Regions from separate parts of the Lachnoclostridium sp. Marseille-P6806 genome, predicted to be linked through region 1. Evidence: riboswitches for the same ligand, from Rfam matches in the RefSeq annotation. Region 1 holds a riboswitch; the other holds the start of a gene.
The links. Region 1 has a riboswitch for thiamine pyrophosphate ahead of ACESON_RS14270 (energy-coupled thiamine transporter ThiT). Riboswitches for the same ligand answer to the same signal wherever they lie in the genome.
Positions count from the first base shown of each region.

Region 2: it holds a riboswitch for thiamine pyrophosphate, as region 1 does, so the genes downstream of both, thiC (phosphomethylpyrimidine synthase ThiC) here and ACESON_RS14270 (energy-coupled thiamine transporter ThiT) in region 1, are expected to answer to the same signal.

Region 1 is NZ_CAXSLG010000012.1:52,219-62,016, forward strand. Features, by position in the region: gene ACESON_RS14260 (homocysteine S-methyltransferase family protein) at 1-1,766, shown strand, start outside; gene ACESON_RS14265 (GH25 family lysozyme) at 2,039-2,986, shown strand; gene ACESON_RS14270 (energy-coupled thiamine transporter ThiT) at 3,165-3,821, opposite strand; TPP riboswitch at 3,863-3,967, opposite strand; gene ACESON_RS14275 (helix-hairpin-helix domain-containing protein) at 4,198-5,061, shown strand; gene ACESON_RS14280 (response regulator) at 5,089-5,787, shown strand; gene ACESON_RS14285 (GNAT family N-acetyltransferase) at 5,855-6,355, shown strand; gene ACESON_RS14290 (hypothetical protein) at 6,364-7,833, shown strand; gene ACESON_RS14295 (alpha/beta hydrolase) at 7,898-8,905, shown strand; gene rlmH (23S rRNA (pseudouridine(1915)-N(3))-methyltransferase RlmH) at 8,905-9,384, shown strand; gene ACESON_RS14305 (helix-turn-helix domain-containing protein) at 9,400-9,555, opposite strand; gene ACESON_RS14310 (CitMHS family transporter) at 9,612-9,798, shown strand, end outside.
Region 2 is NZ_CAXSLG010000001.1:162,101-171,898, forward strand. Features, by position in the region: gene thiE (thiamine phosphate synthase) at 106-732, opposite strand; gene thiC (phosphomethylpyrimidine synthase ThiC) at 787-2,097, opposite strand; TPP riboswitch at 2,416-2,525, opposite strand; gene rhaM (L-rhamnose mutarotase) at 2,577-2,891, opposite strand; gene rhaD (rhamnulose-1-phosphate aldolase) at 2,905-3,729, opposite strand; gene ACESON_RS00705 (L-rhamnose isomerase) at 3,796-5,046, opposite strand; gene rhaB (rhamnulokinase) at 5,130-6,536, opposite strand; gene ACESON_RS00715 (AraC family transcriptional regulator) at 6,771-7,748, shown strand; gene ACESON_RS00720 (sugar phosphate isomerase/epimerase family protein) at 7,699-8,265, opposite strand; gene ACESON_RS00725 (hypothetical protein) at 8,262-8,543, opposite strand; partial or broken gene ACESON_RS00730 (glycoside hydrolase family 88 protein) at 8,573-8,890, opposite strand; gene ACESON_RS00735 (TRAP transporter small permease) at 8,887-9,354, opposite strand; gene dctP (TRAP transporter substrate-binding protein DctP) at 9,366-9,798, opposite strand, start outside.

The sequences.
Region 1 (9,798 bases):
CCAATGCAGGCCTTCCCCGCAGTGAAAACGGGGAAACGGTGTATGATATTGACGCAGAAGAATTTGCGGCTATCATGGAAGAAATTGTGGATATGGGAGCGCGGATTGCAGGCGGCTGCTGCGGTACGACGCCAGAGCATATTCGAAAGGTGTATGAACGCTGCAGGACGAAAATACCAGTTCCTGTTATCAGGAAAAGGCGAACGGTGGTATCCTCCTTTGCCCAGGCAGTAGAAATCGGAAAAACCCCAGTAATTATCGGGGAGCGGATTAACCCTACAGGAAAATCGAAATTTAAACAGGCTCTTCGGGAACACAATCTGGAATACATTCTTCAGGAGGGTGTGACCCAGCAGGAGAATGGTGCTCACGTGCTGGATGTAAATGTAGGGCTTCCGGAAATTGACGAGCCGTCTATGATGGAAGAGGTGGTGCGGGAGCTGCAGAGCATTCTGGATCTGCCCCTGCAGCTGGACACCTCGGATCCGATTGCTATGGAGCGGGCCATGCGGGTCTATAATGGAAAGCCGCTGATTAATTCTGTCAATGGAAAAGAGGAGTCTATGAAGGCTGTATTTCCTCTGGTTAAGAAGTACGGCGGCGTGGTTGTGGCTCTCTGTCTGGATGAAAACGGAATTCCGGAAACAGCAGAAGGAAGGCTGGAAATAGCCCGGAAGATTTTCCGCAGAGCGGAGGAGTATGGAATTGGACCGGAAAATATTCTGATTGACGCGCTCTGCCTGACAGTAAGCTCTGACAGTAAAGGAGCTTTGACAACTCTGGAAACCCTGCGCCGCGTCCGGGATGAACTGGGAGGAAAAACCATTCTGGGTGTTTCTAATATTTCCTTTGGCCTGCCTCAGAGAGAGATTATCAATAGTGCTTTCTTTACAATGGCTATGGAGTGCGGACTGAATGCTGCGATTATAAATCCCAATTCAGAAGCTATGATGCGGGCATATTACAGCTTCCGGGCGCTGATGGATCTGGATCCTCAGTGCGGGGAGTATATTCAGAAATATGGACAGCAGAACAGAGCCGGAACACAGACAGGCAGTCAGTTTTCAAAATCCCCGTCGTCTCCAGAAGGAGCTTCTGTGGAAGCGGCGGCCAGGGAAGGCGGCCCAGCAGAAGCCCTGGAGACAGGAATTGAGAAAGGACTGCGGGAACAGGCATCGGCTGCAGTAGGTGAGCTTTTGAAAGAGAAGGATGCTCTGGAAATCATTAACAGTCACATGATTCCAGCCCTGGATCGGGTGGGAAAGGGATTTGAACAGGGAACGCTGTTTTTGCCTCAGCTGTTAATGAGCGCGGAAGCGGCCAGAGCTGCCTTTGACATTATCAAAGAAAAAATGGCTGCAAGCGGAGTAAAGCAGGAAAGCAAGGGTTCGATTATTCTGGCAACGGTTAAGGGTGATATTCACGATATTGGAAAAAATATTGTGAAGGTGCTGTTGGAAAATTACAGCTATGAGGTATTGGATCTGGGAAAGGACGTGCCGCCGGAACGAATTGTGGAAGAAGCAGTAAAAAATCAGGTTCGCCTGGTGGGGTTGAGCGCTTTGATGACAACAACGGTTCCCAGCATGGAGGAAACCATAAGACAGCTGAGGGAAAAGGCTCCCTGGGCTCGCGTTATGGTGGGAGGAGCTGTTTTGACCCAGGAATATGCAGATACTATGGGGGCGGATCGATATTGCCGGGATGCGATGGCCTCGGTGGCATATGCAGAAGCATTGTTTGGTAATCAGGAAAAACAAGAATAGACAGCTTTTCTGTCACAGTATAATTGTAATAAAAATGTAATGAACATTTCATTGTTTTTTATCAGAAAGTGTCCTATATTGAAATCAATGTAACTGTTCAGGACGGGGCATCTTCTTGTCCGGCAAAGCCGAACAAGAAGCATCGGAGATTCCTCCGATGTGAGAGCTGGCAGGAAAACCCGCTTGCAAGCAAGCTTGACACGAATTTTTCTGCCAGATCTCCCGCCGTCCTGAACAGATACAATTTGTCAATTAGGAAAGGATGAAGGCATATGTTCAGAAAGAGAGGGAGACTGCGGAGGGCTGCAGCAGCGGGACTTTGTGCCCTTATGGCGCTGCAGACGCCGGTAATGACTGCCCGTGCGGAGCTTCCTGAACAGCTGACTGTGACGAACGGACAGTTTATCCGGGCCAATGGAACAGCTGTGGAGGGGGCGCTGGCAAAGGGCGTTACGATTTCAAAGTATCAGAATAAAGCAGGGGAGATTGACTGGAATCAGGTTCGCGGGGACGGCGTAACCTTTGCGATGGTTCGGCTGGGCTATCTCAATGATCTGGATCCGTATTTTGCAGCAAATATGCAGGCTGCGTCAGCCCACGGAATCCGAACTGGCGTCTTTTTCTATACCCAGGCGTTAGATGAGGAGACAGCAAGGCAGGAAGCCCGGTTTGTTCTGGAGCAGATTAAGGATTATCCCGTTTCCTATCCGGTGGCCTATGATGTGGAGTCTCAGTATCTGCTGGATATGGGAAAAACGCCTCAGGAGATTACCAGTCAGGTGAATGCATTCTGCCAGGTGATTGCAGAAGCCGGTTACAGACCGGTTGTGTATGCAAATAATGAGTGGCTGACCAGACATATGGATACATCCCAGATTCCCTATGATATCTGGTATGCCCGATATGAAACATCGGTGAACGAATATCCCAACCGCACAATCTGGCAGTACACCAAGGACGGAACGGTTGCGGGAATTACGGGGAAGGTCTGCATTGAAATTGCCTTTGCCGATTACACTCATTTATTTCCGGGAACTGGATGGAGACCGATTAACGGAAGCTGGTACTACTATGAGAATTACCAGAAGAAAACAGGATGGCTTCAGCTGGGAGAAAACTGGTATTATCTAAAGGAAGATGGAAAAATGGCTGTAAATGAAAGCTGTCAGATTGGTGATGTGATGTATTCTTTTGCAGAAAACGGTGTGTGGATTCCGTGACAAAGAGTTATCAGCGAGGGAAGCTCTGATGCTTCCTGATGGTTTTGCCGGACAAGAGGATGCCCCGTTCTGAACAATTACAGAATGTGAAAAACAGCAGTTCTGGTATAAAATGATACCGGTCTGCTGTTTTTCCATTTCAGATGAGGGTATTGTTATAAGAAACAGGAGTTTTTTCCTACCCCTGCGCCAGTGCCTTGATTTGTGTCAGGCCTTTTTTTACCGGCGGAAGAGAGATGACGATAAGCGTCAGGATGCCTTCTGCCAGAATATAGGAATAGTTATAGACAATCGGGTAAAGCATAGCCAGCTGCTGGGGGAAATTCTCCGGCATATAGTCCATCCAGTAGAGATAGCCGCCAATGACGTGAAACAGGCCGCGAACCAGAATTCCCAGGAGATATCCTTTGACCAGACCGTTTTTTGATTTGGAGAACAGTCCGGCAAGCCCCAGTCCTGCAAAGGCCAGAACATAGTCACAGCATACCTGGAACAGGGAAAGGACATAGGGTTCCTGAATAAACTGAAGAATGCCATAGGCCAGGCCGGTCATGATTCCGGCTCGAACTCCGTACCAGTAACCAATCAGACAGATAAAAAGCATACTGAACAGTGTGACAGAACCGCCATAGGGCATTTTGGGAATCAGGCGGATGTAAGAAGCAATGTAAGCAAGGGCCATGGCAGTTCCGCAGAAAACCAGCTGTCTGGCAGAGATTTTTGTTTTTTGATTCCGGGAGATCATGCCGGCAATAAAAAAGAAAAGAGCAGCAGCCAGAATGCTGAGTCCATAGCCAAGAGCGGTCAGGCCGCCGTCAGCAGTAACAATTGACATAAAAAAAGCCTCCTTTGTGAATAACAGCACAGGGGGACTTTACGGTAAGTATCATGCTTCCTTACGCCGGTATGATCCGGATCAAGTGATGAGGGTCAGGCGAAAGCCGCCATTCTCAGCCAGTAAAGGCACCCCTAGCGTGTTGTATAGAATATGACGGCAGATATTAAAAACGCCGTTTATGAAAAAAGTATACTCTAGGGTAAAAAGATTGTCAAGCTGTTGCCGTTCAGCCATGCATCTTCTTACCTGCTTACAGCGGACAAGAAGCGCCGGACTGAACGATTACTCGAAAATACCGCTTGTATTTGCAGGGGGATTTCGGTAGAATAGAATCAGGCTGAATTGGGATTCTCTCCGGAACGGAGGGAAAACTATGAATCAAAACTTATCGGAAAGCAGAACCTGGATGAAAGCGGTCAGATGGCTGGCACTGGGATTGGTGTTTGCAGTAGGAGGCTGCTGTTACAGCTGCAGAACAAAGGATTCTCCTGTGGCAGAAGAACGATTTTCTCATGCAGAGGGTTTCCTGGAGGAAGAGGCATTTACAGAAAGTGAAGGCGGCACAGACAAAGCTGCCGAAGAAAAACAGGCGAAAGTTTCAGATGGGCTTTCTGAAGAAAAACAGGAGGCAGCTGCCGACGGAGCTTCCGAAGAAAAAAAGATGGGAACTGCAGAGGCGGCTTCAGGAGAAGATCTGACGGAACGAAGAGAGACAGGCGGAAGGGATTCTGACAGTGGGGATACCTCCTGCTATGTTTATGTCTGCGGTCAGGTGACAAGTCCCGGCGTTTATAAGCTGGAGGAAGGACAGCGGATTTTTGAGGCTGTGGAGCTGGCAGGCGGTTTCACCGAAGAAGCAAGGCCAGAATATCTGAATCTGGCAGAGCCGGTTTTTGACGGGATGAAGATTCTTGTCCCGGACGAGGCGCAGGCATCGGATCCTTCCTGGAACGGACAAATCGGGTCAGATACGGTTCCGGAAACTGGCGGAAGCGGCTTTGGAGCAGCAGATGCATACAGCCAGGACAGAGGGGCTGTTCCGATGAAAAAAGTAAATATTAATTCAGCTTCTAAAGAAGAACTTATGACACTGACAGGGATTGGGGAGTCCAGGGCAGCGGATATTATCCGCTACCGGACAGAACAGGGGGCTTTTTCAAGGATTGAGGATATTATGAATGTTCCTGGAATCAAGGAGGCTTCTTTCCGAAAACTGAAGGATCAGATTGAGGTATAAATAGAGCGTTTGGCAGGAGAGAGAGTAATGGCAAAGATTCTGGTGGTAGATGATGAAAAACTGATTGTAAAGGGGATTCGTTTCAGCCTGGAGCAGGATGGAATGGAAGTAGATTGCGCCTATGACGGCGAAGAAGCAATTAATCTGGCAAAGCAGACGGAGTATGATGTAGTACTTCTGGATGTGATGCTGCCTAAATATGATGGATTTGAGGTGTGTCAGGCAATTCGTGAGTTTTCAGAAATGCCAGTGATTATGCTGACGGCCAAGGGCGGAGACATGGATAAGATTCTGGGACTGGAATACGGTGCAGATGATTATATTACAAAACCCTTCAATATCCTTGAGGTGAAGGCGCGTATCAAGGCAATTATGCGCCGCAGCTCGAAAAAGTCGCGCAGAGGCGGTCAGGCAGAGACAAAGATGATCACAGCTGGAGATTTGAAGCTGGATCGGGAGGGCAGAAGAGTTTTTATCGGAGAAAAGGAAATCAATCTTACAGCGAAGGAGTTTGACCTCCTGGAGCTTCTGGTGTGCAATCCCAATAAGGTTTACAGCCGGGAAAGCCTTCTTAGCTTTGTCTGGGGAAATAAGGCATCTGAGTCTGGTGATGTGCGGACGGTGGATGTACATGTGCGCCGCCTGAGAGAAAAGATTGAGCCAAGTCCCAGCGATCCCAAATATGTGCATACCAAATGGGGCGTAGGGTATTATTTCCGCGCATAGGGTTCGTTTTGAATAGTTGCGTGAAGCATATGAAATACTATCAGGAAAGAGACAGAGGATATGCAGGATGGAAATTTTAATTAGAAAAGTTAAGCTGGAGGATCTTGATGCAGTAACTCAGGTGGAGGCGGTTTGCTTTCCGAAAGCAGAAGCGGCGCCCAGGGAATCCTTTTTACAGCGGATTTCCACATTTCCGGACAGCTTTTTTGTGGCGGAAAAGGAAGGAGAAATCATCGGATTTATCAACGGATGTGTAACCGACAGCCGGGTAATCTTTGACGAAATGTTTGAGGACGCATCATATCACAAGGAGGACGGGATTTATCAGAGTATTTTCGGCCTGGATGTGATTCCGGAATATCAGCATCAGGGACTGGCTTCCCGTCTGATGGAGCATCTGATTGCAGACGCTCAGGAAAAGGGCAGAGAGGGTCTGATTTTGACCTGCAAGGATCGTTTGATTGGCTTTTATGAGAGATTTGGCTACAAAAATCTGGGACTGTCCCAGTCGGTTCACGGCGGAGCAGTCTGGTATGATATGATTCTGGAATTTCCCAGAGAAAAGTGAGGGATCTCATGGAAAGAAAAAAATGGAGAAAACGTTGGAGGAGACTGGATAATACGGCGAAAATTTTCCCGGTTATTGCCAATGAGCAGATGAGCCAGGTATTTCGCATTTCTGTGACTCTGAAGGAGCCGGTGGATCCGGACATTCTGCAGCAGGCGCTGGAGGATATTCTGCCCCATATCAGGAATTTTCGGGTGAAGCTGCGCCGGGGCCTGTTCTGGTATTACTTTGAGGAGAATACCAGGATCCCCAGGGTACAGCGGGAGAATACCTATCCCTGCCGGTATCTGGATCCTCATGGAAGCCAGCGTTTTCTTTTCCGGGTTTCCTATTATGGGAACCGGATTAATCTGGAGGTGTTTCATGCGCTGACAGATGGCCTGGGGGCTGCGAATTTTCTGAAAAGCCTGACTGCCCAGTATCTGAATCTGAAACGAGGAGAGGCTTCTGATGAATGGACCTCGGAGGATGATCGGGACGAGGCACAGCTTCGTTTTCATACAGAGGACAGTTATCTGGAAAATTATCGGGAAATGAAGCATAAAAGCTACAGCTCGCGTCCTGCCTATCGCCTGGAGGGGGCGTATCTGCCTCTGGGAACTGGTCAGGTGCTTCATGGCTATGTGAATCTGGCGCAGCTGAAGCAGGTGTGCAAAAGCCACAAGGTCAGTGTGACAAAGTATCTGGCAGCTGTTCTGATCTGGTCCATCTGGCAGGAGTATCTTCGCGGAGGAGCAGGAAAGCTTCCTGTGGTTTTGAATCTCCCCATTAATTTGAGGGCCTTTTTCGGTTCTGAGACGATGGCGAATTTTTTCGCGGTAACGATGATTGGACAGCTTTTTTCAGATCCTCACATGGATTTTGATACGCTTCTTGGAAAAATCAGCCGGCAGATGGATCGGAAAATTGACAAGGAAAAGCTGGAGCAGAATATTTCCTATAATGTGTCAAATGAGAAAAAATGGTATTTAAGGGCAATTCCCCTGTTTATCAAAGCTCCGGTTCTTCGGATGATTTTCGGAATGAAGGATCGGGCCTATACCATGACTCTTTCCAATATTGGCCCCATATCAATGGATCCGCAGTACAAAGAGGATGTTAAGCGGTTTCATATGATGATCGGCGTTTCCAGAAAACAGCCGGTGAAATGTGCAGTCTGCGCCTGGGGAGATGAGGTGGTTGTCACTTTTACATCTGTTTTTGCAGACAGCTGTCTGCAGAAGAGATTTTTCAGAAAGCTGAGACAGGACGGAATCTCTGTGCGTTTGGAGGGAAATGAGCTGTGTGCAGCCAGAAAGCGGGATATGTATCCGCGAATCCGCAAGATTCTGATTCTTCAGAAGGGCGGCGAGGAGAAGGCAGCCCGTTTGGCCCGGAAAGTAGGACGCACCGGCGGAACGGCAGCCAGAGGCATTTTTGAATATGCAAGCGGGCAAAGAAGCTGGGAGGATGAACTGAAGCGCAGATTTCATGTATAAACAGAAGACATCATAGGGATTGCAGAGAAAGACAGAATAAGTATGACAGGCAGCAGGTGAACGGATGAGAAAAGAAAAAGTCAGTTTGCGGGGCAAGGTGGTGCGGGACATGATGAAAAATATGATGGACTCGGCCATGGGACATAAGTTTCAGACAGGAGAATACCGGGCAAATCCGGTGGAGCCTGCCTGGATCTGCCCGGCAGATTACGATTATGAAATTATTGAGCTGGGGGACTGCAAGATGGAATATCTTCGGCCCTCCGGTGTTTTTACAGGCAGAGTGATTCTGCAGCTTCATGGGGGAGGCTATATTGGTCCCATGAAAAACACGTATCGGGATTTTGCCATGCAGTATTCCAGGCGGAGTCTGGGAGGCGATGTGCTGACGGTGGACTACCGGGTTGCGCCCAGGTTTCCTTTTCCGGCGGCTTTGGGAGATGCGGTGGCTGCTTATGGCTGGCTTTTGGAGGAACGCCATTATGCTGCAGAGAAAATCATTGTGGCAGGCGATTCTGCAGGGGGCGGTCTGGCTCTGGCCCTTGTTTTGTACCTTCGGGATCACGGACTTCCCATGCCAGGTGGAATGGTTTTGATGTCTCCGTGGACTGATCTGACCTGCAGCGGAGAATCCCATACTTATAATTTTGAGCGGGATCCTCAGTTTGGAGGGACCAGAGAAAATATGCTTTATAACAGTCCTTATATTGGAAATGCGGATCCGAAGAATCCTTATATTTCTCCTGCTTTCGGAACCTACGAGGGCTTTCCTCCGGTGCTTTTGCAGGTGGGAAGCGAGGAAGTACTTCTTTCGGATACTCTGACTGTGGCCGGAAAGCTGAAGAGAGCCCACAGAAAGGTACGGCTGTCGGTATATGACGGAATGTTTCATGTATTCCAGATGGCTATGCGCCTGATTCCAGAAAGCCGGGAAGCATGGGATGAGGTCAGCCGTTTTCTGGAAATTATCTATGGAATAGAACAAAAAAGAGAAGGACGTCCGGTTCGGGTAGTAAAATCCGGAAGGAGAAGGAAACGGAAGACGGGAAAAATGCGGGAGAGACAGGGATAGTGAAGATTACAGTAATTGCAGTTGGGAAGATCAAAGAAAAATTTTATACAGATGCCATTGCAGAATACAGCAAACGGCTGAGCCGTTATTGCCGGTTGGAAGTGATTCAGGTGGCAGATGAAAAAACGCCGGACGGAGCCAGTGAGGCTCAGGAACGGCAGATTAAAGAAAAAGAGGGGAGCCGGATCCTGGCGCAGATTAAGGACGGTGCTTATGTGATTGCCCTGGCTGTGCAGGGAACCATGCTGAGCTCTGAACAGCTGGCCAGTAAGCTGAATAAGCTGGGGGTAGATGGTCAGAGCCAGATTGTTCTGATTATCGGAGGCTCTCTGGGGCTTTCTGACGAGGTTCTGAAACGGGCGGATTATCATCTGAGCTTTTCTCCCATGACATTTCCTCACCAGCTGATGCGGGTGATTTTGCTGGAGCAGATTTACCGCAGTTATCGAATTATCAGCGGAGAACCGTATCACAAATAATAGCTCGAAACGGTTCTAGGGGACAAAACGGTATCCCAGTCCCCGAACCGTAAGAATATGAGCAGGCTTCTGACGGTCATCTTCAATCTTGCTTTGGAGGCGATTGATATAGACCATGATGGCATTATCATCTACGGCGACAGAATTGCCCCAGACAGCTTCATAAATCATATCTTTTGTAAAAATCTGTCCCGGATTCTGGAGAAACAGAAGAAAGGAATGAGACGATGCTTGCCATGCTTGGTTTTGCTACGATCGTCATGATCATTGTACTGCTGCTGCGGAATATCACCGTACCTGTCATTGCGTTTATTGGCGTATCAACGGTTACCGCACTGATTTTGGTTCTGACAGGAACCTATTCCATCAATGAGATGGGAGAGTTTATCGCTGAGGGTGTAAAGGGCGTACACT
Region 2 (9,798 bases), on a different contig from region 1:
CAAGCTTGCTTGTAAGCGGGTCTTTCTTCCAGTTCTCACATCGGAGGAATCTCCGATGCTTCTTGTTCGGCTTTGCCGGACAAGAAGATGCCCCGTCCTGAACTGTTACAAAATTTCCTCTACTGCACTTCTCAATTCAGCTGTTGCTTTTTTAATATCCTCTGCTCCAAAAATACCAGATACTACAGCGGCTCCTGCAATGCCGGTTCCCTTCAGCTGACGGATATTCCCCTTGTGAATTCCTCCGATTGCCACTACAGGAATCGATACAGAAGCAGTGATCTCCTTCAGCCTCTCCATAGTCATAGGAAGGGCCTCCCTCTTTGTGGAGGAGCCAAAAACTGCGCCGGATCCAAGATAATCTGCCCCGGCCTTCTCTGCCCTCCTTGCCTGCTCCACTGTCTTTGCAGTGACACCCAGGATTTTGTCAGGGCCCAGAAGGCGGCGTACACAGGCTGCATCCATGTCCTCCTGACCAATGTGAACTCCCGCTGCATCACAGGCGAGAGCTACCTTCACATTATCGTTAATAATCAGAGGAACCCCATAGGAATCTGTCAAAGCCTTTATCTGCCTTGCCTCTTCTAAAAATGCATCGTCATCCAGCTTCTTTTCTCTTAACTGCACCAGAGTGACCCCTGCCTGCAAAGCCTCCTCCAGCTGACAGAACAGAGATTTTTCTCCTGTCCAGGTCCGATCTGTTACTGCATACACCCTCAAATCCAGCTTCATATCTTCTCTCCATTTTTCATTCAAATTTTCTGCCCTTTCAAGCTGAAAACTTTATCATTCATCATAAATATTAACAATTTCTCCATCCAGAATCCGGTTCATATTTTTCACTGCACAGAAATTTCCACACATGGAACAGGTGTCCTCTTTTTCCGGCTTTGCAGATGCCCGGTAAGCCCTGGCCTTTTCCGGATCAATAGAAAGCCGGAACATTTCTTCCCAGTCCAGCTTCTTCCGTGCCGTACTCATAGCCTTATCCCATTCCTTTGCGCCCTTGATTCCTTTTGCAATATCTGCTGCATGGGCTGCAATTTTTGATGCAATAATTCCCTCTTTCACGTCATTGACATCCGGAAGACGCAGGTGCTCTGCCGGAGTTACATAGCAGAGGAAAGAGGCTCCTGCTGCGGCTGCAATCGCTCCGCCAATCGCTGCTGTAATGTGATCATATCCCGGTGCAATGTCCGTTACCAGAGGTCCCAGTACATAGAAAGGAGCACCCTTGCAGACTGTCTGCTGAATCTTCATATTGGCAGCAATCTGATCCAAAGGCATATGTCCCGGCCCTTCAATCATAACCTGTACATCCTTTTCCCAGGCCCGTCTTGTCAGCTCTGCCAAAGTAATTAACTCCTCCATCTGGGAAATATCAGAGGCGTCCTCCAGACATCCCGGACGGCATGCATCTCCCAGACTCAGCGTCACATCATACTCTCTGCAGATATCGAGAATTCTCTCATAATGCTCATAGAAAGGATTCTCCTCCCCTGTCATTTCCATCCAGGCAAAAATAATAGAGCCGCCGCGGGAAACAATGTTAGTCAGACGCTTCGCATCCTTAAAACGCTTTGCTGTATTCCGATTGATTCCCACATGAATGGTCATAAAATCCACACCGTCCTGGGCATGCATTTCCACAATCTTAATCCATTCCTCTGAGGTAATTTCTTTAAGCGGCTTATGATAATAAACAACAGCATCATAAATCGGAACGGTTCCAATCATGGCAGGACACTCTGCGGTCAGCTTTCTGCGGAACTTCTGTGTATCACCAAAGGAGCTGAGATCCATAATGGATTCTGCCCCCATATTTACCGCATCTCTCACCTTTTCCAGCTCCATATCAATATCCTTCCAGTCTCTGGAAGTGCCGAGATTCACGTTAATTTTTGTCTTCAGCATAGAACCAATGGCATTGGGAACAATACTTGTATGCAGCTTGTTGCAGGGGATAATTGCCTTTCCCTCTGCAATCAGAGCCCTCAGCTTTTCTGGCGCCATCTGCTCCTTTTTTGCTGCTGCTTCCATTTCCTTTGTAATGATTCCCTTTCTTGCAGCGTCCATCTGTGTTGTGTATTCTCTCATAGATTTCCTCCTTTTTACGCGTCCTGAAAGGGGCTGTATCTGTCGAATGAGCCTTTAAATAATATAGAAAAACAAGAAAGAAACTCGCTCGCGAGCTTCTCCGCCTGCGGCGGGTCGCTTCTGCGACAAAATTCTCTACCGCCGCATGGCGATCCTCGCGGAGCGTTTTTGTTTCATAGGACGTAATTTCCTATGAAACAAAAAACGGCGTTTTCTGTAAGGCCTTTACGCTTACAAAAAAACGCCGCTTTCTCTCTGTTTTCGATCAGCCCGGATGCACTTTCGCATCCCGAATCCGGTCTGTCAACGGTCTGCATTCTGTATCCAGCATGAAATCCCTACGTTGGCATTACCCAAATCAGGTACAATTGGTCGAAGTTCGATTACTTCCTCTCAGCCTGCTCCTACAAGCTCCCTTATCTACGCATATTTATTCTTCTACAGAATAACACCAAAAAGGAAATCTGTCCAGTATTTCCTCAATCCAGATGAAATACAGGGCTTAAATCCACACAAACAGGGCTGTTGTCCGGATTGGTTTCCATAATATCAGCCATAAAATCCCACCATTTCCGGTTAATGGCCGTATCAGCAGAGGCAGCCCAACGCTCCTCATCCTCTACCTCCAGATATCCGTACAGCACATGGGTTTCCCGATCCAGATAAATGGAATAATTGTGTCCGCCGTACTCGTGAATCATATCCCGCATTTCCGGCCAGAGCTGATTATGACGCTTCTCATATTCCTCTTCCATGCCTGGATAAAGAAACATTTTAAATCCTTTTCTTACCATTTTTCGTCACCTCTTATTTCTCATACAGGAATTTCTCTGGCAGAGTTACTCGGAAATCCTTTGCCAGATCCCGGAAGTTCTGGGGTGTAATAGTCTGAAGCTTATTCGGCTGCATAGACAGCATTTTTACCAGAATCTCAGCAGATTTTTCTACGGTATGCATCAGTCCGAAGGTCAAATCAAAATCCTCTCCTGCTGCAAACATTCCATGATGAGCCCAGATTGCCACATCATATTTTTTCATAAGCTCACTGGTAGCTACGGCAATGTCGCGTCCGCCGGGAACCATCCAGGGCACTACACCGATTCCGTCCGGGAAAACAACAGGACACTCGGTTGCCATTTCCCAAAGCTCTCTGGTAAACACCTCATCAGACAGAGGAAGAACAAAGGTCAGAGCAATCACATTGGTTGTGTGAGCGTGATAAATCACACGGTATTTTCCGTCGGTTGCCTGCTTCTTTACTTCGTGATTCATCAGATGAGAAGGCAGCTCACTGGTAGGACGTCCGCCGTTTTTCAGTCCCCAGACAATCCGATAGGATTCTCCCTTTTCATCTACCTCAATCATGCAGATGGAATCCTCCGGGTTAATGATAACGTTTCTGAAATATTTTCCACTTCCGGTTACAAGAAAATACTCTCCAGCCAGTCCAGGCACTGAGGTGCCGATGGGCTGCCACGGTCCGGGATTAAAATTCTCTCTGACACTGTCTGCCTCCTCCGGCTTTACGCGGTAAGACAGATTTCCGCCGTTTCTCTCATGCCATCCCTGCTCCCATCCATCATTTGCCATGCGGATAAATCCCTGTACAAACTCTGCATCTAAAAATTTCATACTTGTTATTTCCTCCTTCTCCCTTTCTGCCGGGGACTCTTTCTCGTTTCTTCTATTCTCTTTTCATTATTTCCGTACTGACAGTACGTCCTTTTCATATTTCTCAATCTCTTCAAACATCTGGCTGTCCACAGCTACCTGGCAGCGGCGGCAGTATTCTTCCCAAACCTCTCCCAGCGGGTACATTTTCAGGTTCTCCTGCATTACCATCAGCTCTGTCATACGGTTCTCCTCCTGCAGTCTGCGAAGCTCTGCATACGGAGTGCACAAAGCAGAAAGCAGAGCCTTCTGGAAGCTGCGGAAACCAACTGCCCATGCAGAAATCCGGTTAATGCTGGCATCAAAATAATCCAGTGCAATATATACCCGATCCAGAGCGTCATTGCGGACAATCTCCTTGGCAATCTCTCTTGTTTCATCATCGTAAAGAACAACATGATCACTGTCCCAGCGAACCGGTCTTGTTACATGAAGAGCAATTTCCGGGAAGAAGCACAGCAGAGCCGGAATCTTGTCAGATACCATCTCTGTGGGATGATAATGACCGTTATCCATCAGCGGAAGCACACCGTCATGGGTTGCAGCAAAGCTTAATGCAAACTCTGCGGAACCAGCAGTATAGGACTCTACTCCAATGCCGAATACCTTGGATTCCACACAGGGCTTTACCAGGTTTTTATCAAATGGCTGAGACAGAATCTGCTCAATAGAATCCTTATAGCGCAGTCTCGGTCCCATTCTGTCTGCCGGAATATCCTTGTATCCGTCTCCGGTCCAGATATTCATTACACAGGGAACACCTGTCTCTTTTGCAAAATATTCAGAAATCCGGATACATGCCTTGCCATGCTCAATCCAGAATTTTCTCGTTTCCTCGTCTGGACTGCTTAAAGTCAGACCATCCTTTACCTTCGGGTGAGAGAAAAAGGTGGGGTTAAAATCAATGCCCATCTGATGCTTTTTTGCAAACTCTACCCATTTTTCAAAATGCTTCGGTTCCAGCTTGTCACGATCCACTTCCTGGCCCGGCCCAAAAACAGCATAGCTGGCATGAAGGTTCAGTTTCTTTTTTCCCGGCATCAGGCTCAGAGCCTGCTCCATATCTGCCATCAGCTCCTGAGGAGTTCTCGCCTTTCCCGGATAGTTTCCTGTAGTCTGAATGCCTCCGGTCAGAGGACCGTCCTGATCAAAGCCCTTTACATCATCGCCCTGCCAGCAATGAAGGGATACGGGAATCTTCATCATCTTTTCAATTACTGCCTCTGTGTCCACACCTGCCAGACGGTATTTTTCTCTGGCTGCTTCATAATGATTCATTTTTGTCTCCTTTCGCATGCTTTCTTTTTTCATCTGTCATGCTTCTTTTTTCATCTATTTTCAGTTCCCTAAATGATGCTTCTTCAGCCCTTCTGATACTCACGAATGGGGAAGGATTCTGCCACACAGGCTCTTGCCTGCATAAGCCGTGCAAATTCTCCTTTTCCTATCATCTGAGCCATCAGATTTCCTATTGCCGTTGCTTCCGATGGTCCTGCCAGCACCTGGCGTCCTGACTGACTGGCAGTCAGTCTGTTTAAATAATCGGCATTGGCCCCGCCACCTACAATGTGAATGGTATCATAGTACTCTCCCGTCAGCTGCTCAATCTCCTGAACGATCTCCCCATAGCACTTCGCCAAACTCTGATAGATGACTGCTGCCAATTCTCCTGTTGTTTCCGGAACTCTCTGTCCCGATTTTTCGCAATACTGGCGCACGGCCTCTGTCATACTTTCCGGAGCCAGAAATTCCTGTGCATTTACAAATACCCGGGACGGAAAATCACTGCATTCATCCGCCATTTCACAGAGCTGAGCGAAAGAATACTGATCCTTTTCTTCATGGCGGACAGACTGAATCATCCACAGTCCCATAATGTTTTTCAGATACCGGTATCGGAAATCATATCCGCCCTCATTGGTAAAATTCTTCTGACGGCTTTCCTCTGTGCAGATGGCCTTTTTATTTTCCGTTCCCATTAAAGACCAGGTGCCGGAGCTGATGTACAGGCAGTTATCCTCCTGACACGGAACTGCCATAACAGCAGAAGCCGTATCGTGGGTAGCAGGAAGTACAACCTGACAGGAAAATCCCACTTCTTTTTCGATTTCCTTTGTAAAAACGCCCACCTGAGTTCCCGGCTGGCTCAAAGGCAGAAACATCTCTCTGGGATAACCAAGACGGCTTATCACCTCATCATCCCAGTCCTTTGTCTCTGCATTCACCAGCTGCGTGCTGGTTGCATTGGTATATTCCGAACGCTTCTCTCCGGTCAGCAGAAAATGAAAATAATCCGGCAGCATCAGAAAGGTTCTTGCCTGTTCAAGATATTCCGGATGCGCCTTTTTTACTGCCATCAGCTGGAATACCGTATTAAAGATCTGCTTCTGAATTCCGGTTCTCTGATACAGCTCCTTTTCCGGAATCAGGCGGTAAACCTCCTCGTCCATTCCTGCTGTACGGCTGTCCCGGTATCCAAAGGTATCTCCCAGTATCTGATCCTGCTCATCCAAAAGCACATAATCCACTGCCCAGGTATCAATTCCCATAGAAACAGGAATCTTGCCAAGCTCTCCACAGCGCCGGATTCCTGTCTTGATTTCCTGAAACAGCACAGGAATATCCCAGCACAGTCCCTCTTTCGTCTGCTTCATCCCGTTTTCAAAACGGTAAATCTCCTCTAGTACCAGCCGTCCCTTTTCCAGATGGCCCAGCATATGTCTTCCGCTGGATGCGCCAATGTCAACGGCAAGAAAATATGGACTCATGTTGCCCCTCCTCCTAAATTTCTTATGACTGAACTGTTATTTATTTTATAAAAAAAATCCTCTCCCTAAAAGCACACCGTTTGATGAAAGATCTGTCCTTATTTGCAAATCTTTAAAAATATGATATGATAGCAGGAAAGAAGCTCTCTGCCTGGCAGCCTTTTTTCTCTGGCGCGCAGTTCGCTTCCCTGGCTGCCAAAAAATACCCTGCAGACGAAAAAAGGAGGAACGATTATGAATCAGCAGCTGATCCGTGAATTAAGCCAGATCACAGAAGAAGAACAGCGTATTTTAGACGGAGATCCATCCATTGATCCCGCCATCTACTCCGATTCCCCCGCCTTTGTCATTGACAGCCGGAAAATGCTCCAGAAGGGAAAGCTGATTCAGGTTCGCCCACACACTCGTTTTGTCCATTTTCCCAGGCATACACACAATTATGTGGAAATGATTTATATGTGTTCCGGTCAGACTGTTCATGTAATCAACGGCTCGAAAATCGTCCTTCGCACCGGAGAACTGCTGATTTTAAACCAGCATGCTACCCAGGAAATCTTACCCGCCTCAGCAGAAGATATTGCCGTAAATTTTATTATTCTTCCTGAATTTTTTGATCAGACTCTGGCCATGCTTGGCTCTGAGCCAAGCATGCTTCGGGACTTTGTTAGCGGCTGTCTTCAGTCCGCAGACTCTCCTGTTTCCTACCTTCACTTTCAGGTATCCGGGATTCTTCCTGTTCAGAATCTTGTGGAAAATCTTGTCTGGACCATTACCCATGAGCTCCAGAATAAACGGCTCATGAACCAGATTACCATGGGGCTTTTATTTCTTCAGCTTTTAAACCATATGGACAAAATCCAGACTGGTCAGAATTCCTTTGAGCAGGAGCTTTTGATGAATGTTCTCCAGTATGTAGAGGAACACTACCGGGACGGCTCTCTCACTGCCCTGTCCAACCATTTAAACTGTGAATTCACCTGGCTTTCCAAAACGATTTTAAAGCTTTCCGGCTATACCTACACAGATCTGGTTCAAAAAAAGCGGCTGGAGCAGGCCTGCTTTCTCCTGCGCACCACCGCTTTGTCTGTCACCGATATCAGTCTTGCCGTAGGCTATGATAATTTCAGTTATTTTCACCGGATTTTTCGGAAAACGGTTGGCCTTACTCCCGGCGCTTACCGGAAAAGTCAGGGCCTCCCAGACTCCTCATAAAGGCGATGTCCTCTTTTGCAAACAGCAGGTTCATTTCTTCTCTTAAAAGATAAATTTCCCTCTTCTGCTTTTCCAGCCATCTGCTGATGGCAGTATAATCCATCACGCCGGCGCCCAGAGCTTCCGGCTGATAGATTTTCCTCCCATCCAAGCTGAAATCCTTAATATGCATCACATCTACAAAATCGCCCACAGCCTCCAGCCACTGGGTCCAATAAGCGCCCTGAAAGGTTTTCTCCGGATGCTTCAGCAAATTTGAAGCATCAAAAATGATTCTAAGATGAGCCGCATCTCCGACTTTTTCCAGAACCTCCATCGTGGTTTCCAAATTCTCCAGAGGATGCCAACAGACTGGCTCAATCGCCAGGGGCATATCTACGCGAACTGCCTCCTCCACACCCCGGAGAATGCTGTCCATCATAAATGGCTTCCACTGCTTCCTCAGTTCCCAGTTCAGCCGGGGATAGGCTGTTTCCGTTCCTACTACGTGTGCTCCCAGCTCCTTTGCCCAGGTCATGCTTTTTTCAGCGTATCTACTGCATAGCTGCGGACCTCCTCATCTGGATTTCCCAAATCCATATAGCAGCCAAAGACTGCAATATCAATCTTCTGCTTTTCAAAAGACCTCCGGATCTGCTCCAGCTTTTCCGCAGTAATATCTTCATAACCTCCTATGCCCAGAAAGGCCTTGGGAAGGGCCAGCTGAGCAGCCTCATACTCCTCGTCATGAAGCAGTCCGTCCAGTTCCCCGATTTCTCTCCGGCCAAAATCATGGGCGCGTACCCCTATTTTCATCACAATTCTCCTTTTTACATTCCCAGGCCTTCTGCCAGAGTCAGAAGAGGAGTGGTCGTATTGATATTTTTGGATGGCAGACCTTCCCGGATATTGTCCTCAAACCAGTGATACAGGAAATCCCGGTACTCCTGATTGTTCTTTACCTTCATAATCTTTAACAGCCCGTAAAGACCTACTCCCTGGGGCCAGTCCCACTCTTTAATCCCAAAATCTCTGCGGAAAAAACCAATTTTTTCTCCGCCGGCCTCCAGCTCCTTTTCATCCTCCGGACCGCCCAGATTCATCAGCTTCTGGATCACCAGATCCAGCTTTTTCTCCAGTTCTGCCTGATTAATTCCTTTCATTTTTTCCTCCTTCTCTGTTTCAGAGAATTTCTCAAACGTTCAATCCTATAGCATACCATCAAAACACCGCTGACCGGTACGCCTGCGTAGTAAAGCTGCATAGGCATATGCATAGCCGGTGAAATCTGTCCTGCAGAGTTCATCGTTACCATCCAGCCGCCTGCAACCATTACAAAAACGCTGAGAACCAAAATCAATGCTTCAATAAATATGTTTGTCATTGCTTTTCCCTTCGGCGAAAAATACTTCACCGCAATATTAATGGACAGATGCTTATCTTTTCCGTAAGCATACGGCACACCCAGCATGGTAGTCCAAATCAGAAGATAACGCAGCAGCTCCTCCGTATATTTACTGGGATTATTTAACACAAACCGGGTAATAACCTGCCAGATACATCCAAGCACCATGACTGCTACTAAAAGTCCCAGCACTGTTTCCAGAATTTTATTTAACGTCTTCATTCCGTACCTCCTTATTCAGCATATTTCTGAATATCATCGTAAAGTTCCTTATAGCTTTCTCCCTTTGCACAGAACTTTTCATGCACCGGCTGTACTGCCTCAATAAATGCAGTTTTGTCAATATCCCGGTAAACATGAACACCATGGCTTTCTGCCTCTTCCATAGCTTCTGCCATCATGCCGTTATAAAGATTTTTAAAATTGTCATTGGCCTTCTGAATGGCTTCTTTCAGATATTCCTGCTGCTCTGGAGTCATTTTATTCCAGGTCTTGGTGCTGATGATATAAATATCCGGTGAGTATTGATGCTCAGTATAGGTATAGGATTTTACCAGATCCTGATGTCCGTCTACGGTCAGCGCCAGCTCAGTATTTTCTGCGCCGTCCACAATTCCCTGCTGAAGAGAGCTGTAGGTTTCTCCGCTCGCCATGGGAACCGGTGAA